One region of the Absiella sp. AM09-50 genome, then DNA from elsewhere that is predicted to be linked to it. Evidence: a T-box and tRNA genes for the amino acid it is inferred to sense, from the RefSeq annotation. Region 1 holds a T-box; the other holds one or more tRNA genes.
The links. A T-box is a leader RNA that pairs with one kind of tRNA and senses whether it is charged. The one in region 1 lies ahead of serS (serine--tRNA ligase), so its partner is inferred to be a tRNA-Ser.
Positions count from the first base shown of each region.

Region 2: it has a tRNA-Ser gene. The T-box ahead of serS (serine--tRNA ligase) is inferred to sense a tRNA for this amino acid. The anticodon was not compared.

Region 1 covers NZ_QVFI01000003.1:136,930-153,019, forward strand. The annotation lists gene mutS (DNA mismatch repair protein MutS) at 1-1,149, opposite strand, end outside; gene DW114_RS04485 (FtsW/RodA/SpoVE family cell cycle protein) at 1,380-2,597, shown strand; gene DW114_RS04490 (NAD kinase) at 2,623-3,396, opposite strand; gene DW114_RS04495 (CYTH domain-containing protein) at 3,457-4,002, shown strand; gene DW114_RS04500 (DUF1294 domain-containing protein) at 3,999-4,259, shown strand; gene DW114_RS04505 (hypothetical protein) at 4,249-5,178, opposite strand; gene recR (recombination mediator RecR) at 5,251-5,844, opposite strand; gene DW114_RS04515 (YbaB/EbfC family nucleoid-associated protein) at 5,844-6,149, opposite strand; gene dnaX (DNA polymerase III subunit gamma/tau) at 6,154-7,953, opposite strand; gene tadA (tRNA adenosine(34) deaminase TadA) at 8,182-8,655, opposite strand; RNA gene ffs (signal recognition particle sRNA small type) at 8,670-8,767, opposite strand; gene serS (serine--tRNA ligase) at 9,940-11,226, opposite strand; T-box leader at 11,266-11,474, opposite strand; gene gyrA (DNA gyrase subunit A) at 11,483-14,011, opposite strand; gene gyrB (DNA topoisomerase (ATP-hydrolyzing) subunit B) at 14,027-15,973, opposite strand; gene recF (DNA replication/repair protein RecF) at 15,966-16,090, opposite strand, start outside.
Region 2 covers NZ_QVFI01000002.1:240,646-256,735, forward strand. The annotation lists gene minD (septum site-determining protein MinD) at 1-393, opposite strand, end outside; gene DW114_RS03620 (hypothetical protein) at 330-938, opposite strand; gene DW114_RS03625 (rod shape-determining protein MreD) at 911-1,468, opposite strand; gene mreC (rod shape-determining protein MreC) at 1,468-2,298, opposite strand; gene radC (RadC family protein) at 2,348-3,025, opposite strand; gene DW114_RS03640 (SPOR domain-containing protein) at 3,022-3,426, opposite strand; gene DW114_RS03645 (HAMP domain-containing histidine kinase) at 3,604-4,209, shown strand; gene DW114_RS03650 (PHP domain-containing protein) at 4,244-4,999, opposite strand; gene DW114_RS03655 (DegV family protein) at 5,012-5,851, opposite strand; tRNA gene DW114_RS03660 (tRNA-Ser) at 6,017-6,104, opposite strand; tRNA gene DW114_RS03665 (tRNA-His) at 6,227-6,302, opposite strand; gene DW114_RS03670 (phasin family protein) at 6,956-7,303, shown strand; gene DW114_RS03675 (ABC1 kinase family protein) at 7,263-8,897, shown strand; gene DW114_RS03680 (NAD-dependent protein deacylase) at 8,924-9,646, opposite strand; gene DW114_RS03685 (AAA family ATPase) at 9,652-12,240, opposite strand; gene DW114_RS03690 (metallophosphoesterase family protein) at 12,244-13,353, opposite strand; gene DW114_RS03695 (hypothetical protein) at 13,399-14,160, opposite strand; gene DW114_RS03700 (M20 metallopeptidase family protein) at 14,336-15,505, opposite strand; gene DW114_RS03705 (MetQ/NlpA family ABC transporter substrate-binding protein) at 15,512-16,090, opposite strand, start outside.

The DNA of each region.
Region 1 (16,090 bases):
AAATTCACTATAGCTTGCGCAATCTTTAAATACATCAAATATCATTGGTGCATGTTCCAGTGTTTTCACTAAACGCAAAATATCTCTTGCATTGGCGTTTCCATAAGCCACACGGGCACTTAAACGCTCCATATCATATACATAACCTAAATGTTCTTTCAATTCATCTTTTGTGATAAAATTATCGTTTAAATATTCAATAGCATCCAGACGTTTATTAATAGCGATTGGATCAACCAAAGGATATTCTATCCATTTTTTTAATAAACGAGAACCCATAGAGCTGCGACATTTATCTAAGAAGCTCCATAACGTCAAAGATTTGGAGTTATTACGGATACTCTGGGTTAATTCTAGGTTTTGTTTCGTGGAGAAATCCATCTGCAGGAATTCATTTTCATATACTATTTCCACCTGTTGCAGATGCGCCATATTACGTTTCTGTGTTTCTTCCAGATAATTCATTAAAATACCGAATGTATGATGGATACGAGCATCTTCTACCCTGCTTAATAAGTGCTGGTATTCTTCTTTGATCTCAATATTATTTTCATAAGATATCGTAATTGACTGGATATCTTCAATCATTTTAATAATCTTTTTATCAAATTTTTCCTCCACAACAACTTCTTTTACATTATTGCCCAGCAATACCTTTTGAATTGCCATAACCTGCTTATCAATTAACTGTGCACGCATTTCACCAGTTGTCATTTCACATAAAATTACTGCCAAACCAAATTGGTAATCATGAAGTGAAGCAATGTATACTGTATTCTTTTCATCACTTACTTCATCCATGATGGTTCCAGGAGTTACAATTTTGATAACATCACGCTTTACCAGTCCCTTGGCAAGTGCAGGATCTTCCAGCTGTTCTACAATTGCGACTTTATATCCCTTTTGTATCAAACGCTCTATGTATCCTTTTGCGGCATGATAAGGAATACCACACATTGGCACACGTTCCTCCACACCAGCATTTCTACCTGTTAAAACCAAATCAAGCTCCTGACTAGCGGTTTTCGCATCATCAAAAAACATTTCATAAAAATCTCCTAATCGATAAAATATAATTGCGTCTTTATGTTGTTCCTTCACTTCCAGATAATGTTTCATCATCGGTGTATAGCTAGGTTTTTTACTCATAGTATCAACTCCACTTCGATTATATATTATATCAAATTTTCACTTGTTTTTGTGAGGTTTTCGCTTGTTTATTTTACATGATCAAAATATCTTTTTTCTCCCTTTTTCAAAGGCTTTTCTTTCCTTTTGAAAAATCAGTCTAAATCTTAAGAAGTTTTACACGTAACCATCACATAACAGTTTTAAAACGTGTTATAATAAATACGCTTGAGAAAATGGAGTTGATGCCAATGAAGCTGGGATTATCGCGTGCAAAGAGCACCGATAAGTTTGATTATACATTGATGGGCATTATCATTGTGATGATGTTTACAAGTCTTACGGCTATTTATTCTGCATTTGGTATGTTAGGTACTGATGCTGGAATGAGTTACTTAATGAAACAAATTATGTGGTATGTATTTGGTTATATCGTAATTGGTGCGATGATGTATTTAGGAAATGATTCCCTGTATTCCTTTGCGAAGATTGGATACTGGATATTATTAGCGTTGCTGGCATTATTGCTGGTAGATAAAGTATTTTATCACTTTACTTTAAGAGATATTCCTTTTTTTCATACAGCGAATGGTGCGACATCCTGGTATATCTTTCCTGGAGTTGGGACCTTTCAGCCAAGTGAGTTTATAAAAATCGTATTAATTATTATCGTCGCAAATATTATAGATGAACATAACAAACAAAAAATCACGGAATCGTATGAACAGGATTTCAATATGATAATTGAAATTGCGAAATGGGCACTTCCACCTATGATTTTAATTCTATTACAGCCAGATACCGGTGTTGTATTGATTATTGTAATTGCCATCGGCGCTATGGTCATGTGTTCTGGTATTAAGCGTGAATGGATTATGATTATATTTGGATGTATTGCATTTGTACTTGCCTTATTCTTCTATATGTATTTCTTCCACTTTGACCTTTTAAATAAATTGATTGGTGGTGAAGGTGGTTATAAATTAGGGCGTATAACCAGTTGGCTAAATCCTGAATCGGATATCAACGGGAAAGGCCATCAGCTATATCTTTCACAGATGGTGATTGGCTCTGCAGGTTTAATGGGTCATGGCATGGGACAGGCGTATGTTACTTTACCTGAAGCACAAACCGATTTGATATTTGCTGTGATTGGTCAGACCTGGGGATTCATAGGAACTGTATTTGTCGTTGGTTTATGTTTATTCCTGGATTTACATATCTGTCATATCGCTTCCTTGTCGAAGAACATGATAGAAAAATATATGATTACCGGATTTCTAGGATTGTTGTTGTATCAGCAATTTCAAAATATTGGCATGCTGATTGGACTTCTTCCAATTACCGGTATCACATTACCACTCTTATCTTATGGTGGTTCCAGTATGTTATCTTACATGATTGTATTCGGTATTATTATGAATACCAGCCGTAAAGCAAAGAAATTATCAGACTACGTATATGAATAAGTCAGATCGAATGGATCTGACTTTTTTAATATAGATTTTTTAAACGTTTTAGATAACTATAATGACGATATCTTGCGAACTTTACCTTCTTATCTGTCATTTGACAAACAATGGTTTTAGTATTTTTTAATGGTGTATTCAAGTGGTCATAACACAAAATCGCCGTATCAAATGTATCTGCACGAAGTGTTACAATTCTATTTTCCATCATGATATATGGACTACCCAAAGAACGGTGTTTTGAATGTTGTATCGCTGTGATTTCTGCCAGCTGCATAACAGACAGACCACAATCAATCACTGCCCCACCAAGTCCCCGATTGTATGCAGTAGAGCCTGCCTGCGTTGATAAACATATTCCTGATCCACGACATGTTTCAAAAAACTCATCATCAATATAAACATCTACAGATTGTGATTTTATGACGTTTTCAATACGCATCTCATTTAACGCATAAATCGGTTCATCATGATCATCCAAGTCCATGCGTAATAAACCTGATTCATAAATATGTGGTTCTTTTTGAAGCATATCATGAAGGCACTCATCTAATTCGCTTTCTGTATAATCTGTGAAGAACCCTAAAGTGCCTGTATGGATCCCAATAAATTTTAAATCATTGATTCGATCAAGAAATTGATGAACACCATATAATAATGTTCCATCGCCTCCAACACAGATAATTAATTCTGCAGTTTTTTCATCTTCTATCCATCCAGCCCCTTGTAATGTCTTTCTGATTTTATCAGATACGATATGAGATTTTTCATCTACTTTTGAAACGATTGCATATTTCATCACAAATCACTTCCTTTTACATTGATAATATTGTACCATATAACCTAGGGTGATGAAAAGATGAATGAAAATTTAGAAATAGAATATAAGGTTTTATTAACAAAAGAGCAGTTTGAAAAACTTGTAAGTCAATATGATGATGTCAAGTTTATACGTCAAGTCAATACGTATTATGATACAAAGGATCTTCAGATTAGAAAGAACTATGGTTCTATACGTATCCGTGAAAAAGAAGGTCAGTTTATTTTTACTTTGAAGAAACATACAGAAGATGGTTTATTAGAGTTTGAAAAACTTGTGCCATCCAATGATATCTCTGCCTTTGATGATTCTGAAATCAAACAATTGTTTCAGGATATGAAAATTGATGAGCCGATTGTAAAGTTGACTTCTTTGACAACTGATCGTGCTGTGATTTTCAATGGTTTTGCGGAAATTTGTTTAGATCATAATTACTATAATGGTAAAGAAGATTATGAGATTGAATATGAATATAAAAAAGATCATGATGGCAAAAAGATGTTTCAAGATATTTTGGATATCATCAATGTTCAGTATGATCATAACTGTGTTTCAAAAAGCAAACGAGCTTTATTTGCGCTATGAATGAATTATTAATTATTTATAGTGTGTGGAATTGTTTTGTATTTTTTATATATGGATGGGATAAATATAAAGCGAAACATCACCAATATCGTATTTCAGAATTCACATTACTAAGTTATATGTTTTTCTTTGGAACTTTAGGTGCTATCCTGGGTATGTTATGTTTCCATCATAAGACAAAGAAAAGAAAGTTTCAGATTATGGCAGTATTTTCTGCAATTCTTCAACTTTCTCTATATTGGCTGGTTATACAATAGCCAGCTTTTCTTTATATTTAACATTTCCTATTTTTAATAATTTTCTTGTACTTTCATCAATTTCTCGATTGAATACTATAAACACTTCCATTTCCTCCGCAAATTCGCTCATTTTGATATAACTTTCATATAACATATAATGTCCGATACAATATTGTAGCTTCATATTAAAATCACTCACATTGATTAAACATGGGATATATATGGATATCATATCTTTTTGTACATCGATAAATTCTGTTTTACTTATCATTTTTTGATGATCCGTCATTATCGTTTTACAGTATTTTTGTATTCTTGTTTCTTCATAACGACTATACATATTTGTTTTTACTTTTTGACATATGTTTTGAATAAAATTAATTTGTGCGTCTTTAATAAATACCGATTCAGTTTCTTTATGAAATAAAGCTGACCACATATCTATACCTACATCATTTGCTAACTGAAGGATTTTACTAGTATTTTGAACATCTGTTTTATCAATATAAATATAACTTTCTATTTTGTTGGAAATTTCCATACCTATTTCACTTAAATAAACAGGTGCTTGAAAGAATGTTACTTCTTCCAATTGAAAACAACTTAGATATTCAGGTAGTTCATGCGTCTTTGTGATTTTTATAATTGCTTCTTCTAATGCTTCTTTGGTGGGATATCCATTCTTTGTGCCAAACCTAGCCCACATCTGAGAAAAAGTCAAGGTATATGTCTTTTCTAATTTTCCATAACCTAAGATACCTTTTTCTCGTTTTTCACCTTTTTCTGTGCCTTTTGCAAGAAAAAACAAGTAATCGCCTGGATTAAAATCACTGATTTTTTTCATAGTGCTGGGTTTCCAGAAATTAATGATTCGATTACCATTAAGCCGATGATATTCAATCATCTGATGATCTGTAATATAAGCGATAGATGACATAGTATCCCACCTTTTCTTTATCTATATTTTATCATGAATTGGCAAAGAAAAAATCGTGTATTCCACGATTTCTTACATTTTTTTACGACCTTCAATTGCTTTAATCAATGTTAACTCATCTGCATAATCTAAATGACCACCCATTGGCAAACCATGAGCGATTCTTGTAACTGTTACTGGATATTTTTCTAATAATTTAGATATATATAATGCAGTCGTTTCTCCTTCCACTGTAGGATTTGTCGCAAGGATGATTTCCTTTGTATCTTCATTGATTCTATCTAATAAGGAAGCAATATTAATATCATCAGGTAATATACCTTTTGATGTAGATATGACTCCGTTAAGTACATGATAAACACCTGTATACTCTCTTGTCTTTTCCATGGCGATAACATCTTTAGGACTCTGTACCACGCAGATAATAGAATCATCTCTTGTATGATCTTTACATATCTCACATTTTTCATCTTCCGCAAGATTGCCACATATCTGACAATGTTTTAAACTTCCCTCTTTGATGTGTGTTAAGCAATCGATGAACTCATTTATTTTATCTTCATCCCATTCCAATATTTGGAATGCGTATCGTTCTGCTGTTTTCAAACCTACACCTGGAAGGTTTCTTAAACATTCTACAAGCTTCTCAAATTGTTTAGGATACATTAGAAGCCTCCTGGCATTTTCACTCCACCAGTAATTGCATTCATTGTCTTTTCTTTATCTTCTACAGCTTGATTGAAAGCATCATTTAATGCTGCCTTTAACATTTCTTCTAAATCTTCTTTTCCATCTTTATCTAATAAAGTTTCATCTATTTGAATTGACTCAACCTGCATACCTTTAACTGCAACTTTTACAACTCCACCACCCATCGTAACTTCATATTCTTTTTCATTTAATTCACTTTCTACTTTTGCTAAATCTTTCTGCATCTTCTGTGCCTGTTTCAATAATGCTTGCATATTCATAATCTTATTCCTCCATCACTGTTATATTGTCTTTTCCAAATAAATCTAACACAATTTCTTCTTGTGTTTTTTCTCTTGTTTCTTCGTTATTGACGATGACACTTTCAACACGAATAGGATCTGGTAATGTGCCATTTACCATTCGCTCTTTAAATGCGCCTATAACCCTCTTATTCTGTTCAGCAGAAATTGCGAAAATCTTTTTCGATTTTTTCAATAACTCCTGTAAGAATGCACATAACTCATTATTGCTATCTAATTCATTTATTTGATTTGCCTCTGCCTGGTTATCAACAGCAAGTACGATATAGTTGCTGCCAGCACCAACGATTTTACCATGTTTTATCAAATTTGCAAACTTTGCCCATTTTAAATTAATTGTATATTCTTCAATGTGTTTAAAGTTCTCCAAATCACTTGCCTTCTCTGGTTTATTTGCACCAGCTAATAAACCTAAGATATACTCATCATCTATTGGCTGTGCTTTCTTATTCTCGTGATGTACTGGTGCTTTTATTGGCATAGGTTCTTCTTCAAAGAATGTTGGTTGTACTTCTTCCTCATATGGATCATCTTCTGGTACAAACAGCTGTGGCTTTGGTGCTTCCTGTTTTGGCACAAATGTTTCACGTGAAACATTTGTTTGTTGTTCCACAGCCTTTTCTGGTTGTTTTTGTATTACAGGCTGTTGTTGAATCTGCTGTACTTGTACCACCTGTTCAGTTGAAGCAGCTAGATCAAGCATTTTCAATAAACAAACCTCAAAATAAGAGCTAGCATTTGCAGCAGTTCTATACTTATCATATGTTTCCATCAATAAGCTAATCATATCAAACCGTTTCTTTATAGAAACTTTTTGAATAATACCTAAAGCTTCATCAGAATTCAATACATGAAGTAGCTTTGCTTCTTTCGTGTATTCAAAAATAATTGTTTCTTTTAATATTTCTATCAAATCGTTTGTTAATCTTTTGATATCAATTCCTTTATTAATCAGATAATCAATTTTATCCATTAACTCTAATGCTTTTTTATCGAATATTTGATCTAATAATTCTAGTTTTTCAGGTACTGTAGTAATACCATATATCTCATTGATATGATGTACTTCAATATTATCCTGTGCGTATGCAATACACTGATCAAGAATTGATAAAGCATCTCTTAATCCCCCATCAGCAAGCTGTGCTATAATGCGGATTACCTCATCCTCACATGTAATATGCTCTGCTTCTAAGATTGTATGCAATCGATTTATGATATCACTATCAGGTACTTTAGTAAAATCAAATCGCTGACACCTAGAAATGATTGTAGGTAATACTTTATGTGGCTCCGTAGTGGCCAGTATAAAGATAACATGTGCAGGTGGTTCTTCTATCGTTTTCAGCAAAGCATTAAATGCTCCAGCTGACATCATATGAACCTCATCAATAATATATACTTTATAACGCCCTTTTAATGGCGCATATTTTACTTTTTCAATCAGATTTCTTACTTCTTCAACACCGTTATTACTTGCCGCATCTATTTCAATAATATCTGGATGCGTACCATTTACTACAGCCTTGCAGTTTTCACATTCCCCACATGGTCTATGATCTTTGCTCTCGCAATTCACCATTTTAGCAAAAATTTTTGCAATTGAAGTTTTTCCAGTACCTCTAGGTCCACAGAATAAATATGCATGTGCAATCTTATTTTGTTCTACAGCATGTTGTAGTGTTTTTACAACATGTTCCTGTCCTGCAACTTCTTCAAAACTATTAGGACGATAGGTACGATATAGTGCTTTATATGCCATACTTCACCTGCTTTCTCTAGTGATTATTATACCATGGAATACAGCAATATTTAAGCTAAATTGAAAATGTTCTTATACGAAGAAATTATCTTTCTTCATAAAATAATAGAAGTTTTATATCTGCGGTATTCTTATTATATTTTCCATTGAACAACAAATTTCTAAAATATAAATATATCATTCTATTGAGGAAAAAATGATAAAAAAAAGCAAATAGTAGGATATTTATTAATCCTTGGTTATTTGCTTTTTCTTCTTTTCTCGTTTCTTTTTGAAAAAATCTTTTAGCAACTGTGCACATTCTTCTTCTAATATACCACCAGTTGTTTCTGGATAATGGTTAAATCCTTTATATTCATATAGTTTAATACAGCTCTCAATGCATCCACCTTTAGGATCTTTCGCACCATATATGACTTTGTTTATTCTTGACTGTAAAATAGCGCCAGTACACATGGAACATGGTTCTAATGTAACATATAATTCACAATCTTCTAATCGCCAACTGCCAACTTTTTTACAAGCTTTTTGAATTGCCATAATTTCTGCATGAGCAATAGATTGTTGTTTACTCTCTCTTAAGTTATATCCTCTTGCAATAATTTTATCATTTTTCACAATGACACAGCCAATAGGTACTTCATCTTTTTCTTCAGCTTTTTTTGCAAGTTTGATTGCTTCTCTCATATACTTTTCATTCATAGTTTTTACCTCAAAAATAAAAAAGTGCTACCACACATGACAGAGCCACCTTAAGGCTGCTTCGTTCCCGACCTGACCTAATTCAGTGTGTATCATTGTAGTAGCTTTTATATTATAACACAGATTAAGTAAAATTCAACCACTTTTTACAGATAATACATTCTGGCTATTTTATTGTTTCACGTGAAACAATTTTTCGTTTTTTTTGTTGCAACGAGATGTGTAGTTGTCTTACTTTTTATATTTCAATGCAAATCAAAAGAACACAAAATATATTATTAATTATATAAATATCCAATATTTATCAGTAAATTTATATTATAATATATTAAATATTTCAGCCTTGTTTTTTTTATTTTTTTATGCTTTTTTGATGTTTTTATTGTTTTCAAAATCACAAATGTTCAACTTTTCCATTAAGTTGAACAATTCATTAAATCAATAAAAGTTTTTTAGATCAACTCTATATTTAACAATAATTTTAAAAATTAAATTGATGATTTTCCAACATAATAAAATTTTGATTTATAATTAAATTACTCATATAAAAAGATCTATATAATTATAACATTTCAAATGATACCATATTTTTCTATAAGTATACTTTTGATTATTAGATTATCTTTTTTTATTCAAATTGAAATATGATAGAAAGATAAATGTTTTTTCTATCATAAACTAGAATATGAAAATTCTATAAAGATGATTGTATTCTATGGTTATGAAAAGTATAATTTATCGACTAATATCAAAAAAATTTTTGTACTTTTTCTTCATGTTAAAAAATCAATAATGTTATTTATAGAATTTTACTTATAATAGAATATCCACAGTATGTTCATTCATCAAAATCATAATACACTTAATTAATCGCTAATACTATTTCATGATTTTTTATTAATCCCAATAAATTTGTTTCACGTGAAACATTTACTTACTAGAATCTATTAAATTAAATAAGATAAATACTCATAAAAGTAAATTTCATTGCATATCACAAATGCCATTTATATATTATTAAATTTTAATTTATATTATAATAATAGTGTATTTTATAAATTAATATACGCATTATTTCAAGCCGTTATTTTGTCATAAAATCAAAGCACCAAAGAATTTCAGAAAAATATCAGCTATTTAACTCAATCAAAACACTTATCATTTTTTAAGATATATAAAATAGTTTTTTTAATCATTAAATGATTATATTAATTATGTTTCACGTGAAACTAAAAAAGAATCCTTTTTGTTTGAGTATCCAAACTTTAGGATTCTTTAAATAATTTATTTCTTAGGGACTAATTTTTCAGTGCCACCCATGTATGGTCTTAATACTTCTGGAATATTCACTGAGCCATCAGCGTTTAAGTTATTTTCCAAGAAAGCAATTAACATTCTAGGTGGAGCAACAACTGTATTATTTAATGTATGAGCGAAATATTTTCCATTCTCACCTTTTACACGAATACCAAGTCTTCTTGCCTGCGCATCAGTTAGATTAGAACAGCTACCAACTTCAAAGTATTTTTTCTGACGTGGACTCCAAGCCTCTACATCCACAGATTTACATTTCAGGTCTGCTAGGTCACCTGAACAGCATTCTAACGCTCTAACAGGGATATCTAAGCTTCTGAATAAATCTACTGTATTCATATACAGTTTTACAAACCATTCTGCACTTTCTTCTGGTTTACATACAACAATCATTTCCTGTTTTTCAAACTGGTGAATACGGTAAACACCACGTTCTTCAATACCGTGTGCACCTTTTTCTTTACGGAAACATGGAGAATAACTTGTATACGTATAAGGCAGCTTCTTTTCATCTAAGATCGTATCAATAAATTTACCGATCATAGAGTGTTCAGAAGTACCAATCAAGTATAAATCTTCACCTTCAATTTTATACATCATACCTTCCATTTCCGCAAAGCTCATAACACCAGTTACAACATCACTTCTAATCATAAATGGAGGAACAACATAAGTAAATCCTCTATTGATCATAAAATCTCTTGCGTAAGAGATAACAGCAGAATGAAGTCTTGCGATATCTCCCATTAAATAATAGAAACCATTACCAGCAACTTTTCTAGCACTGTCTAAGTCAATGCCTTCGAAGGCTTCCATAATTTCTGTGTGATAAGGAATTTCAAAATTAGGAACAACAGGTTCACCGAATTTTTCAAGTTCAACATTTTCACTATCATCTTTTCCAATAGGAACACTAGGATCAATCATATTAGGAATCTGCATCATGATCTGTTTGATTTCAGTACTTAATTCAGTTTCCTTTTCTTCTGTAGTTTTCATTTCATCAGCCATTGCCTGAACCTGAGCTTTTACCTGTTCAGCTTCTTCTTTTTTACCCTGACCCATCAATGCGCCGATTTGTTTACTTAATTTGTTACGCTGGTTTCTTAAATCATCACCTTTTTGTTTTAAGGCACGATTTTCCTTATCTAATTCGATGACTTTATCAACCAGTTCAATCTTGTGGTCCTGAAACTTTTTACGAATGTTTTCTTTCACAAGTTCAGGATTTTCGCGTAGAAACTTCATATCTAACATATTCTATACCTCCATATAAATAAAAAAGAGGTATTGTCCTAAAGGGACGATACCTCGTGTTGCCACCCTTTTTTATTTGATTCAAAGAATCAAATATCTCAAAGCGATAACGGTGCTACCGAAACAGATTACTTTATTCACCTGTTCACTCCAAGGTTGATTTCATAAATCTTCAGCGATAACTTACACCAACCGTTATCTCTCTATGCCTGAATGTATTTATTACTTATCCTTATCAACGTTTGTTTATTTTATATCATTCTTTGTTTTCATTGTCAATGACTTCTTGTTCGCTCACAGCAGTTTCGTTGTTTTCTACAACATTTTCTGTTGTTTCTGCTTCTTCCTCTGCTTCTGCCTCAACGATTGCGACTTTAGAAACAGATTCATCATCACCGACATGAATCAATAGAACACCTTGTGTATTACGACTGTAAACACCAATATTATCGACAGAAATACGGATAATAATACCAGCATTTGTGATAATCATGACATCTTCATCGCCATTTACTGCACGTACAGAAACCAGATTTCCTGTTTTCTCAGTGACATTGATTGTCTTAACACCTTTTGCGCCACGTGTTGTCAAACGATATTCACTAATTGGTGTACGTTTACCATAACCGTTTTCACTTACTGCCAATAGATGTGTACCATCACGATTGGTTGCTACACCAACAACGATGCTTCCATCTGTATTGAAGCCTTTGACACCACTTGCGGTTCTTCCCATAGGACGTGTATCATTTTCATTGAAACGCACTGCCTTGCCATTAGAACCAGCAATGATGATTTCATCATCCCCTGTTGTTTCTTTTACGCCCACAAGTTCATCACCATCACGTAAAGAAATAGCAATTTTACCATTTTGACGTATAGAATCAAATTCTTCCATTGGCGTACGTTTGATTAAACCATTCTTTGTGACAAAGAATAAATAGGCTGATTCTGATTCACGTTTCACAGGTACTAATGTACAAACTTTTTCTTCTTTATCTAGGTTCAAGAGATTCACGACTGGCAAACCTTTTGCGGTTCTTGAAGCATTTGGAATCTGATATCCCTTAATACGATATACTTTACCAATATTTGTGAACATCAATAGATAATCATGTGTAGACATTGTAATCAACATATCCACAACATCATCTTCATTGACTGCCATACCTTTGACACCACGACCACCACGATTTTGTGTACGATAAGTATCCGTTGGCATACGTTTGATGTATCCATTTGTCGTCATCGTGATAACAACATCTTCAACAGGAATTAAATCTTCATCCTGCATATCAAAGTCAGCTTCACTGATTTCTGTACGACGTTCATCACCAAAACGATTTTTTACTTCTGTTAATTCATCACGGATAATCTGAACAACTCTGGAATGATTTGCCAGGATATCTTTTAAATCCGCAATCTGAATCAATAATTCCTGATATTCATTTTCAATCTTATCACGTTCCAAACCTGTCAATCGGCGAAGCCTCATTTCAAGGATTGCATTGGCCTGAATTTCACTTAAATCAAAGCGTTCCATCAACTCTGTACGAGCGGTAGCTTCATTTGCTGAAGAACGGATAATATGTATAATTTCATCAATATGATCTAACGCAATACGTAAACCTTCTAAGATGTGTGCGCGATCTTCTGCTTTTTTCAATTCAAACTGCGTACGACGTATGGTGACGTCAATCTGATGGTCAATATAATGCTGCAACATCTCTTTTAAGCCCATTTGCTTAGGAGCACTCTGATTGCCTTTTGGCACCAGTGACAACATATTACATCCAAAAGATGTCTGTAAAGAAGTCAAACGGAACAGCTGATTTAATACAACATCGCTTTGTACATCTTTTCTTAATTCAATGACGATACGCACACCTTCACGGTTAGATTCATCGTTCAGATAGGTGATACCTTCAATTTGTTTATCTCTTACCAAATTGGCGATTTTTTCAATTAAATTTGCTTTATTTACCTGATAAGGAACTTCAGTAACGACAATACGGTGTTTACCGTTATCCATTTCCTCCACATGCGTTTTCGCACGTACAACAACGGTTCCTCTACCTGTTTCATAAGCCTGTTTAATGCCAGCTCTTCCTAGGATGATACCACCTGTTGGAAAGTCTGGTCCCTGAATATAATTTTCCATTAAATCCATCACTGTAATTTCTGGATTATCCATAATCGCAAGTGCCGCATCAATGGTTTCATTTAGGTTATGTGGTGGAATATTGGTTGCCATACCTACCGCAATACCAACTGCACCATTTACTAATAAGTTTGGAAAACGTGAAGGTAAAACAACAGGTTCCATTTCTTCCTGATCATAGTTAGGTCGAAAATCAACTGTATTTTTATTGATATCCTTCATCATTTCCATTGCGATTTTACTCATACGTGCTTCCGTATAACGCATAGCCGCAGCGCCATCGCCATCCATAGATCCAAAGTTACCATGACCTTGCACCAACATATAACGATAACTGAAATCCTGTGCCATACGAACCATTGCATCATATACAGCAGTATCACCATGAGGGTGATATTTACCAATAACTTCACCGACAATACGTGCTGATTTCTTAAATGGCTTACTTGCCACAATTCCCATATCATTCATCGCATATAAGATACGACGATGTACTGGTTTTAATCCATCACGTACATCTGGCAACGCACGATCGACAATAACGGACATAGAATAGTCCAGAAAGGAGGAACGCATCGTTTCATATATATCAACCTGTAATAATCTATCCTTGTTTATATCCATCTAATCATTCCCTCCTTAAATATCCAGATTTGCATATTCTGCATTTTCCTGAATAAACTGACGTCTAGGTTCTACGTCTTCGCCCATCAACATTTCAAATACTTCATCTGCTTTAATTGCATCTTCAATATTTACCTGTTTCAATGTACGGAACGCTGGGTCCATAGTTGTTTCCCATAACTGCTCAGGATTCATTTCTCCTAAACCTTTATATCGCTGGATACCAACATTATCACCCATTGCCGCAAGTTTTTCATCACGTTCAGATTCTGTATATACATATTCGACCTTCGTGCCCTTTTGTAATTTAAACAATGGAGGCATTGCGATATATACATATCCACCCTCAATGATTGGGCGTAAGAAACGATAGAAGAACGTTAACATCAATGTACAAATATGTGCACCATCGACATCGGCATCGGTCATAATAATGATTTTGTGATAACGAAGCTTACTGATATCCATTTCTTCACCAATACCACAACCAAAGGCTGTGACCATGGAACGAATTTCATTGTTTTCAAAGATACGTTGTAATCTAGCTTTTTCTACGTTTAGAATCTTACCACGAAGTGGCAGGATTGCCTGGAATTTGGAGTTTCTGCCTTGTTTGGCACTACCGCCGGCAGAATCCCCTTCGACAATATAGATTTCACATTCAGATGCATCTTTACTACTACAGTCCGCAAGTTTACCTGGCAGGCTGCTGATTTCAAGCGCACTCTTACGACGTGTTAATTCACGGGCTTTTTTCGCAGCCATACGTGCCTTGCTGGCAAGAATACATTTATCAATGATAATCTTTGCTGTTTCCGGATTCTCCAAGAAGAAACGTTCTAATTGTTCTCCCAGGATACTGGAAACGATTTTTCTGACTTCACTGTTTCCTAATTTTGTTTTGGTCTGTCCTTCATACTGAGGATCAGGATGCTTCACAGAAATGATTGCAGTCAATCCTTCACGACAATCTTCTCCTGCAAGTGTTTCATCTTTCTTGATCATACCTGCTTCTCTGGCATAAGCGTTCACCGTACGTGACAATGCCAGACGGAAACCATCTTCATGGGTTCCACCTTCTGCAGTATTGATGTTATTACAGAAAGAATAGATATTTGGAATATAGCCATCGTTATACTGCATTGCGATTTCTGCTAAGATTCCATTTTCTACACCTTCCACATAAACGATTTGTTCATGTAGTGGTGCTTTATTTTTATTCAGATAAGCGACATATTCCTGAATACCACCATCGTATTTATATTCAATGCGCTTAGGTTCTTCTTCTCTTTCATCCGTTAATACCAGTTTGATTCCTTTGTTTAAGAATGCCAGCTGACGGATTCTGACGTTTAGTGTTTCAAAATCATATACCTGTGTTTCCTGGAAAATCGTAGGATCCGCTTTAAAACGTACCATAGAACCATGACGTTCACTATCACCAATGATTTTTAATGGTGCTGCTGGTTTTCCTCCATCCTCAAAACGTAAGAAATGCGTCTTTCCATTTTGATAAACAGTAACTTCCAGCCATTCACTCAATGCGTTCACGACACTGGCACCTACACCATGCAGACCACCAGATACCTTATAGGCACCACCACCGAATTTACCTCCAGCATGTAGTACGGTAAAGATGGTTTCTACACCAGAAATACCAGTTTTTTCAACGATACCGGTTGGCATACCACGTCCATTATCGACAACACGAATGATGTTATCTTTTTCAATTGTGATTTCAATATCTGTCGCAAACCCTGCCAACGCCTCATCAATAGAGTTATCGACGATTTCCCATACAAGATGGTGAAGTCCTCGTTCACTGGTAGAACCAATATACATACCAGGTCTTTTACGGACTGCTTCCAATCCTTCCAATACCTGTATATCATCCGCGGTATAGGAATGGTCAACCTTGATATTTTCCATTTCTTCTATCTCTTTCAACTGATTCTCATCCATGCGCATTTCCTCCTTCACATCTTTGAATCGTACCATGATCAACATGATAGACACAGACATCTCTTTTACATTCAATATCCTTTAATTCCAGCTGATCTGTCGTTGTTATAAATATCT
Region 2 (16,090 bases), on a different contig from region 1:
GGAACATGCAAAACCTTTTTCAATACCTGCTGGGGCATCTAAGAACACATAATCAAACTGTCCTGCCAACTCCTCTACAATCAATTTCAACTGTTCCTTTGAAAAATCATGAATCTGAACACTTTTACAGGCAGGAATCAGATAAACATTTCTACAATACTTATCCTGCAGCATCGCTTTCCGTAAGGAGCAATGCCCTTCCATGACATCTTTTAAATCGTATAATACCCGATTTTCAAGTCCCATCATATAATCCAGATTTTTTAATCCCAGATCCATATCAATCAAACATACTTTCTTATCCATGTTTCCCAGCATTTCACCAAGATTCAATACGATACTGCTTTTTCCAACCCCGCCTTTTCCTGATGCAACGGCAATGATTTCTCCCATAAAGCTCCTCCTTTTACTGCTTTCAGTAATACTTTTTCCCTGTTATAGTAAGCTTTTATGGGTGCGAAACTTGTCACATTTTGAAATGCACTATCACAAATGCGCACCTTGGAAGTAATAGAGGAGGCCACAAGTACATCTTCTTTATGCCAAAGATCAATCACTGCCTCCACATGTCCAATCACATATAAATTTCCCATAGCATGCACATAGGCACCTTTTCGCATATCCCCTATCCATAAGGTATCTTCTGTTAATGTGATGATTTGCCCATTGTACAAAGTTGCTTCTTTGATTTGTTGTTTTCGCTCAACTATTTCATCAAATCCTTTAATCAGTATATGATTATTTTCACAGATGGCAAATAATGATAATAAGGTATCATCACAGACATCGGGTATATGAAAAAAAGCCTCAATCGCTTTTCCATACATTGAAATTGCTTTGAGTCTTTTCTCTAATTCTTTTAAAAATATTGTTTCATCATCAAATTGTGCAAACAGATGCAAGCCATCTTTTAATCCTTTGATTTTAATCTGAACCATTCGACCTTTTCGCTCCTTCTTATCCGTTTTTCTTTCATAAACAGATAATCATCTTTGATTCTCATTAGGAAAACGATGATCATAACCAGAATTGCATTCGCTAACAGCGTTAACAATTCAAAGCGTTCTGCCCATTCCAGAAACGTAAGTGCTGTCACTCTTTGGAAATACATATAAAAGTATACCAAAAGATCTTTGGCGAAAATTGTCACAATACATAATACTAAGGATTCAATTAATGTTTCTGTCATATGTTTACTCCATAAACGCAATAAACATGCGACAATACCATAGACAATGGCATATACCAAGAATGTATTTGCGCAGAAGAAGTCATAATACATCCCCCATAAAACAGCAAATAATACAGAGTCTAAGAAATCAAATTTACGAATTGTCAGAATCATGGCGCAAAAGCCAAGGTTTGCGATAAACAACAAATCATTCAACAGATAACTGCCAGGAAACAATACCATCAATATTTCATCCAGTATAAAACAGATGAATACAAATACTGCATGCGTCAACATTATTTCTCACCTGTCACAACAGCAACCGTTTCAAAACTTTGGAAATCATCCACTGGTTTTACATAAACAGTCTGTCCTGTCTGATTATTCAAAGCCTGCACAGTGTCCACGGTACCAATAAAGATACCCCCTGGATATCCTTCCCCTTTTCCACTGGAGATGACCTGTTGTCCCTGCTTGATCTTATCTGATGTATCAAACAATTGAACCACGTATCGTCCTTTACTTGCATCATAGCTTTGTAAAACACCATCCACGGCTTCTTTATCTGAAATGCTTACCTTAATAATGACATTGTTTTGTTTATCTTCACTCGTCAAAAGCTTCACAGTGCTGGAATACTCACTAACTTCAGAAATCTTGCCGATTAAGCCTTTTGCGGTTCTTACTGCCATTCCTTCTTTGATACCATCTTTTTTACCTTTATTGATTGTTAACTGATTGTTCCAGTATGCCTGATCACGACTTTTTACTTTCGCATATGTTAATTTATATGCAGTTTCATCTTTTTGTAAATCTAGCAGTTCTTTTAATTCCGTATTTTCTCTTATCAGTTCATCATTTTGTGCCTGTATACTTGGCATGGTGCTGATCAGATATTTATAGTTGTCATTTTCATCCTTGACCGCCCATAAATCAGAAAAATCTTTCATCCATCCTTTTAATGTTTGAAGTGGCTGATCAATCAATCCATATTTCAGCATACTGACACCATCATATGCAAGATTTCCACTCAGACTACCACTCATACTGCGCAGAATCACACCTAGTATTAGAAATACTGCGATCAATCCCAGCAGTATTTTTTGTAATCGATTTAATTTTGACATGCTATCACCAACTTTACTGCTATTATTATAAAGGCTAATCGAAAATAGTTCAATCAATTAATTGCTTTTGTCGCAAACTTGTATAAGAATTTTTTCCTACAATGATATGATCCACCAAAGGAATACACGTCATCTTCCCGCAGGCATCAATAGCTTCTGTCAATAAGATATCAGCTTCACTGGGTTCTACATTTCCAGAAGGATGATTATGCACACAGATGATCTTTGCACAGCCACTGGCCAAAGCTTCTTTATAGATTTCTCTTGGATGTACACTTGCTGATGTCATAGAACCTTTAAACATCGTACGATAACTAACAATCTGGTTATGATGATTCAAAAAGAGTACCAGAAAATGCTCCTGTTTCATAAAACCGATTTGCTGATTCAACCAGTCCACAATATCCTTGGGACTATTAATACAATGCATCTGTTTGACTTTATCAAAAGCAATGCGTCTGCCAAGTTCAAAAGCTGCCTGTAGCTCCAATGCTTTCGCCTGTGCAATCCCATCAATTTCCATCAAATCATTTAATTGTGCTACACCTAACTCTCCTAAATGTTCCATTTTTGCTAGTACTTCATCAGCGACTTCTAGTGCTGAGCGCGTCTTACTGCCACTTCGTAATAATATTGCCACAAGCTCCCGGTTGTTAAGTGCCTCAATACCATCCTGTAATGCATGTTCTCTGGGACGTTGTTCCTTATTCATATCTTTTACTTTCATTCCGCGATCCTTTCCAGTACCTCCTGGTATTTCTTTTCATCGATCAGTTTTGCCACTTCATTGCTTTCGATATCAGCTGTTTTCTGAATATAATTAATCCCTAGAGATTTTAATTTATCCTGGCCATTTTTGGTATCATCGATATTGGTGGAAATATAACAGACGATTGCTGTTACATCTTTTTGTTTCCACGTATAGGAAACAATACCCTGGTCTTTTAATTTTTTCTGCATTTTCTTTAAGGTATCCTCTTGTTTATATAAACCTACCTGGTTCATATATAATGTCTTATGTAGGATATCCTCATTTTGTGTGGTATAAGAAAACAATAGATAATAAAATCCAGTAAACAATATAGAGAAAACAAGTGCTGAAATAATAATCATACGTTTCTGATTCATCGTACACCTCCCATATCAATTTATGTAATTGAAGCAATGGGCATACCTGATTCGACAAGAAAGGATAAAACACCTCCTCATATATATACATACGTTTTTTTGATGTGAAATTCCTAAAAAATTTTGAATTTTTTTAAATTAATGATAAAATAAAGAAAAAATGGAGGTAAAAGACTCGTGAATATAAAAAAATTATTGGCAATCGCTGGTTTGGTACTGATGCCAGTCACCTTGCAGGGATGTACATCAAACAGTATTACACCAACAGAAACCGTCAAAGAATTCCTGGATGGCTATCATGATCGTGACAATACGAAAATCGCAGCCAACAGTACATGGAAAGATTATGATGCCACCGCTCTTGAACTACGTGATGAAGATTATATGGAAGATGTCGATCAACAGCTGCAGAAAAAAGTATATGATATGATGCTTGATTTCTCTCATAAGGAAGAAAAAGAAACCATTGATGAGGATAAAGCCAGTGTAGAAGTTACACTGACCATGTATGATTTTTCAGCCGTTATGGATAAAGGTATGAAGGAAGCTGCCAAAAAAGCTGATGAATTAAGTAAAAAAAGTGATGTAGATGATAAAGAAATTCAGAAACAAATCTTAACCGTTTTATTTGACAATATGGCAAAAGCTTCTAAAGATAAAACAATTCATGTCACTGTTGACTTAGTAAAAGAGCATGGCGATTGGAAGGTAAGTGACAACAATACTGCATTAACGGATGCCTTGCTGCAAAATACACAATCTATCCAAAATATAGCAAAATAAATGTGCGAAATTAATTGTTTTCGCACATTTTTTCTTATTCAAATTTTCCAACTTCTTCTGCACTTCTTGCATGACTTACACGTTTGACTTCTACACCCTGCTGTTCACACATGGCAAGAAACGCTTTGCTTAAACCTTTATCCACATGATGAAAGCGATAATCAATGCTGGCATCATCTTCTACATAAATATGATTTTTCGCTAACAACGTTGCCATTTTATGATATGTATGATCCATCTTAAAAGGGCATTTCACATTCATCAGCTTGATATTATCAAAACCGGCAATACCATCGAATAGATGGGATGTCAGCATTGCATTCATCATTTCATAATAACGACGATACAAATAACCTGCGTTATATTTATCCCACATCATTTCACGAGAATGCTTTGGCCAGTCAAAGGCGATATTATCAAGAAAATGAATGCGTCCAATAAACACATCATAATCAAACGCTTCTTTAATACCAGCAATATAGCTTTCATGCTGTGTGAAGTAACATGCTTCTAATCCAAATTTCACATCAATAGGAAATTCTTTTTTTCGCATTTCTGTGATAAAATCCTGATACTCTTTTAATGAAGCTGTATTCACCTTTTGAAACCATGTCTTTTGATAAGGATATGTTGCACATACCTCACGATACATGGATTTCAATTCACGAAATTTATAAGTAGGCTCTAAAATCACGATTCCATCCAGTCCTTTAGAAACTGCCACATCAATATATGCTTTTAATGCTTCATAAGTAAATGGCTGTGGAAGCGCCACATGTGCATCTATCATGTTCATAACCTCTTAATATTTCAATTTCTTGATTCTGCCAAAACCAATCGTACCAGGTCCTGTATGGGACATGATAACTGCTTTGAACACATGCTGTTCCACAGGCTGTCCGGTTGCTTCTTCCAGCATTTCTTTTAATTCATCACTCATGGAACGATTATAGGCATCAATGATCATCCAGTCATATTCTTCAGGATTAATGCCCTCTGTAACAACACGAATACCTTCTTTATATGCTTTCTTCAGCGTACGTACTTTATCAACCAAATCAATTGCGCCATGATCTACTTTCAAAAGTGGCTGAATCTTCAACAAGCCTGCTAATGCAGCTGCTGCTGGGGATATTCTTCCCCCATTTTTTAAAGCAGTCAAGGTTTCTGGAATCAGAATCGCAAACATATTGGTTTCTTCCTCCAGTTTCTTTTTCACGGTTGCACAATCATAGCCTTTTTCAAACATAGCTCTTGCTGCCAGTAATTGTTTTACGATTGGATAGCAGGCATATTCACTATCCACAACAGTTACACGTCCATTGTATTGTTTCGCAAGTCCAATCGCTACATGACATGTACCAGATAAAGCTTTGCTTAATGGCAGATAAAAAACCTCATCATAAGTTTCCAACAGATGATCCCAGGTTTTCACAATATCGCCAATGACTGGCTGTGCTGTTTTTACTTGTTCTTCTTTATTTAATGCTTCAATGATATCCTGATCGAATATCGTTTCTTCTTCAATATATTCTTTTCCATTAATCGTAATCGGCATACGAATGACATGGATATCTAGTTCTTCTGCCTCTTGTTTTGTGATATCTGCGCTAGAATCACATAGTAAAGCGATGTTTTTCATATAATCACTCCTTACTAGAAATTATAACAATTTTTCATCATAAATACAACCAAGTAAATGATGAACTTCCATTCATTTATGCGGTTTTTAAACGCGTAGTGACTTTCCTGCTCATCTCATGCATAAAAACAAAAAAACGTCTGTATATAGACGTTTGATTTCCTATGGCGGAGCGCATGAGATTCGAACTCACGGTAGCTTTCACTACGCCACCTTTCCAAGATGGTGCCTTAAACCGCTCGGCCAACGCTCCAAAATTACTTTATCCAAGTCACTTCTATAATTTTACAGATTTTAAAGCAATTGTCAATCATTTTTTTATATATTTCATCAATATATAAAAAAACTGGCATACGCCAGTTGCTTACTTTTATATGGGGCGGACGATGGGGATCGAACCCACGCATGACGGGACCACAACCCGCTGTGTTAACCACTTCACCACATCCGCCATGTGTTGTAAGCGAGTCATATTATAACCTATCCCCATCGTTTTGTAAACCCCTTTTTTTAAACTTTTTTATTTTTTTTGCACAAATTTGTTACTATTCACCGAGATAAAGTAAAATCAATACAAAAAGTGCTCTTTTTGATACACCACTATTCTTATAAATGTCTTTAAGTTTACGTCATTGAATATTCTTTTTTTTATTCAAATCACAAGATGATAGGAACAATAACATTATTAAAATGCTTATTTTTTTTCATAACATAATCCCCACTCGCATTATAAGGCAAATGACATGTAGTAAGCCAGATTATCTTAACTTATTAGTTTATCATCATATTATGGCAAAATGCATTATATAATTAAAGCGATTCTCCTAAATGATATGAATAATTTCATAAACATTTGTCCTTTCTTTTAAATCAATTCTTTTATTGCCTTATAATGTTCACTAATGCAAATGTAAACATTTAAGGGTTATAACGCCATAATTGGTATATATCGTATACACATATTAAACAAATTTGTCTTTATAAAAGTAAACTTTTTTCAGTTATTCATATTTTAGCTGTTTTTTTCTTTAAGGAGATGCGATTAACTTGTGAAAGAATGTATTTTTACATTACTTTCTTGATGATTCGTGATAAAATATACATATATATACAAAGGAGGAATCACACATGAATAATCTTGGTGATGAAATGAAGAAAATCATTCTTGCAGGTATCGGCGCTGCGGCAACAACGGCTGAAAAAAGCAAAGAGGTTGTTGATCAGCTGGTAAAGAAAGGTGAAATTACGGTTGAACAAGGCAAAGTCTTAAATGAAGAATTGAAACACAACATTAAAGAAAAGCTGAGAACACCGGCAAATGCTGATGAAATCAGCCGTGACTTAGAAAAAGTAAGCAAGGATGACCTTGCGAAACTGAAAGCGAAGATTGAAGAATTGGAAAAGGGAATGGATGAAGAAGAACCATCTGCTCCTGGCCAGGATGGCGAATAATCAAAACAGCACCCTGAGCAGTAAAAAACGGCTTGCCCAAATCATTGGTATTTTAAAAAAACATCATTTAACACAGGGCATTGATCCTGTAAAGTTTAGAGAAATATTAGAAGATCTGGGACCGACGTTTGTAAAGATTGGTCAGATCATGTCCAGTAGACAGGATATGTTCAGTGAACGTTATTGTAAGGAATTAGTCAAATTGCGCGATAATGTTGCCCCTATGCCCTTCTCTGTTGTTGAACAGGTGATAGAGGCAGAATATGGGGTTAGTCGTGCTGAGATATTTCCACAGATGGATCCAAAGCCGCTTGGGAGTGCTTCTATCGCACAAGTACATAAAGCAACATTAAAAGATGGCAGATCCATTGTCGCAAAAATACAGCGTCCTCATATCTATCAGATGATGGAACGTGATATCTCTTTGGTACGTCGTGCTGTAAAGATATTGCGTTTGAATGAAGTGCTGGGCAGTGTTGTTGACTTAAATATCGTATTGGATGAATTCTGGTATACCGCAAAACAGGAAATGGATTTCTTAAATGAAGCGCATTTTGCGATGAGATTTGCGGATTTAAATGACAGCATTACATATATTGGATATCCTCAGATAGAAACTGATTATAGTACTAGCAAGGTACTCGTTATGGAGTATATTGATGGATATCAGATTGATGACTTTGAAGCATTAAAAGATAATGGATATGATTGTAAAGAAATCGCAGAAAAACTGGCAGAAAATTATATCAAGCAAATCGTAGATGATGGATTCTTCCATGCGGATCCCCATATTGGTAATATTCGTATCCGTGATGGACAGATCGTATGGATTGATTTTGGTATGATGGGTACTTTGACAAGACAGGATAAGGACCTGATGAAAAAAGCCGTGATTGCGATTGCCAGCAGCAATGCACAGAAACTAGTGGATGTTATCTTGGTATTGGGTGTTCATGATGATCGCATTGATTATACTGGTCTGTATTGTGATATTGAAACCTTTATGAATAAATATATCAATCTGGATCTAAAGGATATCAATCTTGGATTTGCGATTCAGGAGGTATTTACCATTGCGCATAAGCATCGTATTTCCATGCCAAAAGGCATCAGTATGCTGGCAAGAGGTCTGGTCACAATTGAAAGCACGATGACAGTATTAGATCCTGATATCAATATTATTACCATTGCCGCAAACCATGTCAGTGAGAATAAACTGAAACATATGGACTTAAAGAAAGAATTCGCTTCCACCAGTCAAAAGATTTTGGAAGCTGGAAACAATGGTATACAGATTCCTGTGCATTTGAATGAATTGATTCAGATGTGTTTAAAAGGCAGAATGAAAATCAATCTGGAAGTTATGGATTCTACAGTGCCTTTAAATACCATCAATCATATGGTAAATAAATTAACCGTAGGAATTGTATCAGCTGGTTTATTAATGGCCAGTTCCCTGTTATGTACAACAGAGATGACACCAAAGGTATTTGGCATTCCTGCCATCGGCTTTATCGGTTATGTGACTGCTTTATGTTTAGGATTCTGGTTATTGTTCAGTGTTATTAAAGAACATCACAAAAGAAAACGTTAAAAAACGGATGAAATTTTTCATCCGTTTTATTTTACAACCGTTTTTAACACCTGTCCGATAGGATCATGTATGACAATGTCTGCCTGAGAATCCACTGATGTAGCTTCTTTATTGATCAAAACCAAATGTTTTCCATGAAAATACTGGAGTAATCCTGCCGCAGGATATACGACAAGGCTGGTTCCTCCAACAATCATGGTATCTGCCTGTTCAATATAAGATACAGCTTTTTCCATGACATCCATATCTAAACTTTCTCCATATAAAACAACTTCCGGTTTGATGATACCGCCACAAACAGGACATACTGGCACACCATCTTTTTGAGATAAGATATCTTCCAAGGTATAAAATTTATGACAATCCACACAGCGATTGCGATGGATACTGCCATGTAGCTCCAGCACTTCTTTACTTCCTGCTTTTTGATGTAAACCATCAATGTTTTGCGTGATAACGGCTTTTAGTTTCCCTTGCGCCTCCAGTTTTGCCAATGCGATATGCGCAGGATTTGGCATAGCTTTTTCATACACCATCTCATGGAAATAAAAGTCATAGAATTCTTTGGTATGGCGTATAAAGAAGTCGTGTGAAATCATTGTTTCGGCACGATAAGGATAGGTTTTCTTACTATAAATCCCACTTTGTGAACGAAAATCAGGAATATTGCTTTCTGTACTGACACCTGCGCCTCCAAAAAATACGATATGATTGCTTTCTTCAATTACTTTTTTTAATTCTTCATACATTTAGATCAGTCCTTTCTGATTATGATTGTACTACCATTTCGTGTTTTTTCAACCTCGATTCCACCTGGAATATTTTCTTTTAATACTTCCACGTGGGAAATGATTCCAATTTTCCCTTTTTGTTTACTCATTTTTTCAAGTATGGATAATGCATCCGCAATACTATGTTCATCTAATGTGCCAAAGCCTTCATCAATAAACATACAATCAAAGCTGATTCCTCCATTTCTTGCCTGTACACTCATAGATAAGGCAAGAGATAATGCCAGGGATACTAAAAACTTTTCTCCTCCTGATAAGGAAACAACATTACGCATGGAACAGGAATAGGCATCATATATTGAAAATTCAAGTCCTGCTTTACGAGTTTTCCCACTGGCATGTTCGCTTCGATAGATTTGATATCTACCATGATGTACACCAGCTAACAACTGATTGGCATTTGCGGTGATGTTGGAAAGCATGATTCCCAATACATAACGTTCAATACCAACGCTGTTATCTCCCCGCATTGCCCTTGAAAAATGCAGAAGTTTCTGATAACTTGGCTGTAGTTTTTCATATTCCTCACTCATGCTGGCGCCCTGTTTTTGGATATCCTTTAAAAGCTCGATCCGGCTTTTTACATCTGCCATCATTTGCATATGTGCTTTTCTTTCCTGTTGAAGCCTGATCATATCCTGATTCAGCATCTGTAGATCTTCTATTTTTTTATTTTTTAACTGCAGAGTTACTTCTTCCATGCGGGATGCTGTTTTAATCATCATTGTCTGATATTCTTCTATTTGTTTTTCATCTTTTTTTATTTGTGCGGCATCTGGCTGATGTAGTAAAACTTCTTCCTTCATATCCTCTGTGCAATGGGCAAGGTATGCCATATGTGCTTCTTTTTCCATATCTTGTGCCCGTATGATCTCTGTTTTGGCTGTTTCCAGTTTGCCCTGTGCTTCTTTGTGTTTTAGTAAAATGTTTTCAATTTCTTTTTGCTGCTGTTGTTGTTTTTGATAAATTGTCAAAAGCTTCTGTTTTAAGTTTTTTTCTTCATTTTGTAATTTTTCAATAGTATCAAGTGATGCGTAGGCAGAAAATTTTGTTTGATAGCTAGTTTTTTGTTGTGCATATTGATGGATGTAATGATCATAATCTGTGCTTATTTTTATCCATTGCTTTTCTAGTTCTGACTGTTTTTGTTTCTCCTGTTCTAATGTTTCTTTCAGGCTTTTTAATGCCATCACATCTACATATTGATTCGTCATCATTTTTTCATAGGGATGATGTAGTGACCCACATACAGGACATGGTTTTTGATCCTGCAACGTTTCTCTTAACTGCATTGCCGTATCATTCAAATAGGCCTGATACATAGTTTCATGTTGCTCCTCAATAGCTTTTAACTGTAAGCTGTGTGCTTCCATGCGCTGCTTGATTTCTTTTTGTTTATTCTGATATAGATTTTTCTGCTTTTGCAACTGCTGCAATTCTAAAAATGCCTCTTTACAGTTTTGAAGAGATGTCGCTTCATTCTGCAGGTTTTGATAAATGATCATACCTTTTTCATTATCCTTGCGCATATCTTCTAAGTGACGCATTTTTTCCTGCATGATCTTCCACTGCTGTTGTGCCTTTTGTAAGTCTGCCTGTCGTTTTAGATGTTCCATCTGACTTTTCTTGTAACTGTGAAAATAAGGCAGAATCATTTCTACCTGATGATATTCTTCTATACGCTGTTTTATTTTTTCAATAATTTGTTTCTGTTGGTGCAGCTGGCCTTGTTTCTTTAATAATGTTTGTTGCTCCACAACCAGATCATGAAGCATTTTTTGTTCATTTAGGATATCCTGAAGTTTTGTAAGATCATGTTCTAAAATCAAAGATTTTTCTTCCATCTTTTGAAGAACTGCTTCTTTTTCCTGTATTTGACATAAGACATCTTCTTGATCTTTTACCATGGCGCCCTGATACAATGCATCCATGCGCTGTTTTTTTTCATCCATCTGCTTTTTCATCAGGTTGGCTTTATCACTTAGATAAATCGTAATATTTTCCCACTTGTCCATTTGAAACAGGGTACGCAGAATTTCTTGTTTTTCCTCGCTTTTACTCGTCAACAGCTTCTCAAATTTGCCCTGTGGAAGTACCATGACCTGAATAAACTGTTCATGCGTTAATCCGATTAATTCTATAGCTTTTTCTTCGATATTTCTAAGTTTTGGATTTTCAAAGAATGGATAGAATTGATCATCGAGCATCTCTCCTGCATCAACACTTACTTTTATTGTCTTATCTTTATTGCGTTTTTCTTTTACTTCTACTTTTCGCATAAAACGATAATGTTTTCCATGCAAAGCAAATGTAAAATCAATGATGGTAGGTGTATCATCTTTGACAAAGCGTGAACGCATACTCTCTAATTCTTCCCGCTGTCCCCCACTGCTTTTTCCATATAATGCATAGGTCATTGCGTCCAGAATCATGGTTTTTCCACTGCCGGTTTCTCCCCGTATCAAAAACAGATGTGAAAAATTATCAAAATCGATTTCTTGTTTATCTACGTAGGGACCAAAGGCCTGCATCGTGAGTTTTTCAGGTAACATGGCCTACACCTCCTCTACCATCTGACTGGCTTCTAAAAACCAGCCTGTTTCTTCTTCATCTAATACTTCATCATAATAATCCTGAAAGAAATGGGAAACAATATCTAAATCATTCATTTCTTCCATCTCATCCAATGCGATACTGACATTTTGGTTTTGTAAAGCATTCTTGCCACTTAATTGTAATAGTGTTTCCACATGCTCACGGAAATAATCCATCATTTCATACTGTACACTTTGATCTTGAAGTTCTATTTTGTAATAAGCATTGGTATCTAGGCCTTCTTGTATAATTTTTTGTATCTGATCAAAATTGCCTTGTAGGCTGATTAGGGGATGAAGTGGATGGATTGTTATTTCTTCTACCTCATCTGTTTCACTATCATAAATCAAGACAGCTTTTTTATATTGGGCTTCTGAGAAAGAATAAGCTAAGGGAGAGCCACTATAGTAAACATGGTGGTGTAGCTTTTGTTTACGATGTAAATGTCCAAGTGCTGTATACTGCATATCTGAAAAAACATCTGCCGATACCAAATCAGAACCGCCGACATTCGCAAAACGATCACTTTCACTGACGCTTGCATTCGCACAAAAAGTATGCGCAATCGCGATATGGGTGGATATATTTACCGTCTTTTGTTTAGCTCTTTCCAATATCATCGCAAAAGCTTCATCTAGATTTTTTACCTTTGCCTGATAAACATTGCGCATAGTTTCTAAATGAAAAAAAGGTATAGGATAAAATGCACAGTTTTGTATGATCAATGGTTCTACTTCCTGGTCCATGCGCCCATATATATGCAATCCCATAGGCTTTACCAGATCTTTTAATGATGATAAACGCTCTCCGGAATCATGATTTCCCGCAATCACAATAACTTCTTTTTTCATTTCCAGACATAAACAGCTCATCATTTGATCATACAAACGGATTGCCTCTTTATTCGCAAGGGCAGTATCATAGATATCTCCTGCGATTATGATAACATCTACCTGTTTTTCTTTGATGATGGCTTGTAATTGTTGAAAAAAGTATTTTTGATCTTCTAATAAAGACATTCGATGTAAATCAATGCCCAAATGCCAGTCTGCTGTATGTAGTATACGCATATATATCTCCTCTCCAGATAGAAAAAGCAGATTTTTATCTGCTTTCTACTCGCTCTTTGAAAAATCTGCTGTAAAATCTTTGTTTAATTCAATGTCCGCAAAATACCAGCGAATGGTAAACGGTGTGATTGTTTGTGACTGATCCCATGTAAACGTATATTCCTGTGTCACGATAACATATTTATCATTGACTCTGGTATCCGTCTTTGTGACTTTGTAATTCATAGTGATATCGCTATAAATCAAAATTCGTGGTTCTTTTACTTCATTGTTTTTTCCATATTTATAAGACAATGTCAGTTTTGCTTCTCCTGGTTTTACATCTTTGATCGTCTGTGTCACATCTAGTACCAATGGCAATTTCACTGTTGTTGTTTTCTCAAGTGTTTTCCCATTAGATAAGACTGCCTTGATTTTAAATGTATTAGATCCTGGTAATATCTGATAAATACTGGCATTGATCCGATAACTGGAATAATCACTTACATCTAACAATTCTGATTCTTTATTGTCCATGGGATCTACATAATATAAGAAGATGCTATCCACAGTACTGTCTGCTTTATTCAATGTCCAGTTAAAAAAGATTTCACCACTGTTTCTTTCATATTCCCCACTGAAATATGTAAATTCAGTTACTTCTTTTTCTGCAGGCTCTTCCCCTGTATCCGGATCTTTATGTTCAATCTGAAATACTTCCTGATTAGCTAAAATCGTATATACTTTATAACCGCCAAGTCCTAAAGCGATACTTAAAAAGACAACACATAGAATCACAAAGAATAAATTTCTCTTTATAAACTCCACTCATCATCGCCTTCTTTCTATCTTTTTTATTATACTGTTTTCCCAAACAAAATACCACTGTATCCATGCATATGCTTACATATAGTATATGTTGTTTTTATTTTATAATAGATTGTTGTATTTTACAATAGTAAATTTCCTTTTATAAAAAAGAAAAGACGGGAAGCTCACCCGTCTACTTCAAATAATCTAAGGTATAATCCACAAATAAATTGCATGAAATCAATAATGCATCTTCATCTATATCAAATAATCCATGATGAAGCGCAACACATGTATTGGGATATGCTTTATTTCTGGAGCCGATAAATGCATAGACTCCTTTTACTTTTGCCAGATAATCCGCAAAATCATCTGCCTGCAGCATTTTTGTCTGATTATGGATCACATGCGATGGACCAACAATGGCTTCTGCGATTTTACTTACCTCATTTGCGATATCTTCATCATTGATAAGCGGTGCTGCATAATCTTTAAATGTTACCGTTGCACTTGCGCCAAATAAAGCTGCTGTCTGTGTGGCAATCGTTTCTACTTTTTGATTGGTAAAGGCTCTTTGTTGTGGTGTAAAGCTGCGGGTTGTACCTTCTAATACGGCATCCTCAGCCACAATGTTATATTGTGTACCAGCACGAAGAACACCTACACCGACCACCGCACTATCTACAGGTGCTGTATTTCTTGATACGATAGTTTGCAGGTTCACAACGATCTGACTGGCAATATATAAAGCATCAATTCCTAACTGTGGTGTAGAAACATGGGCACCTTTGCCTTTTACCTCAATCTTGAAGTAATCACAACTGGCATTCATAGGACCTGGTGTCAAAGATACATCTCCTACATCTAAACTACTACACATATGTGCACCATATACACGATCCACACCCTCTAACAAGCCGGCATCAACAAATTGTCTAGCACCCTGTCCGATTTCTTCTGCCTGTTGGAAAAAGCAGCGAACTTCCCCAGAGAATTCATTTTCTTTTGCTTTTAGTATCTTTGCCACAGTTAATAAAACGGCAGTATGGGCATCATGACCACAGGCATGGGCACATCCTTCATTAACAGAACGATAATCCTCATCTTTTAAATCATCCATTGCCAAAGCATCTATATCACAACGAAGCGCAATGACATGTCCCATACCTTTTTTACCCTTGATACATGCATATACGCCACTTTCCCCGATTCTTTGATGCTTGATTCCACAGTCATCTAATTCCTGTTCAATTTTTTCAGCTGTATGAAATTCTTTTAAACTAGGCTCGGGATGTGCATGAAAATAACGTCGTAATGCAATTAAATGCTCTTTTTCATCTAATACATAGGGTTTGATATTCATAAAGCATTACCATGCGCAGATAAATGCACCCTTATATGTATCATCAATGGTTTTCTTTGCTTCTGCACTGTGATATGCATCCACAACTTTCTTATATACTTCATTGTCTTTATCTTTTGTTCTTGCGACAATAACATTTACGATATCCCCAGCAGTTTCCAAGTTCACATCTTCAATATAAATAGAATCATCTTTTGGATTTAAACCAGCTGTAATGGCATTTCCACCATTGATAACTGCAGCATCCATATCTGGCAATAATTTTGCTAAGGTTGCACTTTCTGCTTCTTTGATTTCAATTTTCTTATTGTATTTTGTGATATCTGCTTTGGATGGTACATCTTTTTTCGCTGGATCACATTCGATCAGTCCGGCTTTTTCTAATAGTTTCAATGCACGGCCGCCATTGATTTGATCACTTGGAATACCAATCACAGCACCATCTTTGATATCTTCAATTTTTGATACTTTATCTTTATTGTTGTAGATGGCAAGAGGTGCCACAATGGTATCACCAATTGCTTCGATATCATATTTAAAATCTTCAACGCTCTTTGCTAGATATGATTTTGTCTGGAAAGCATT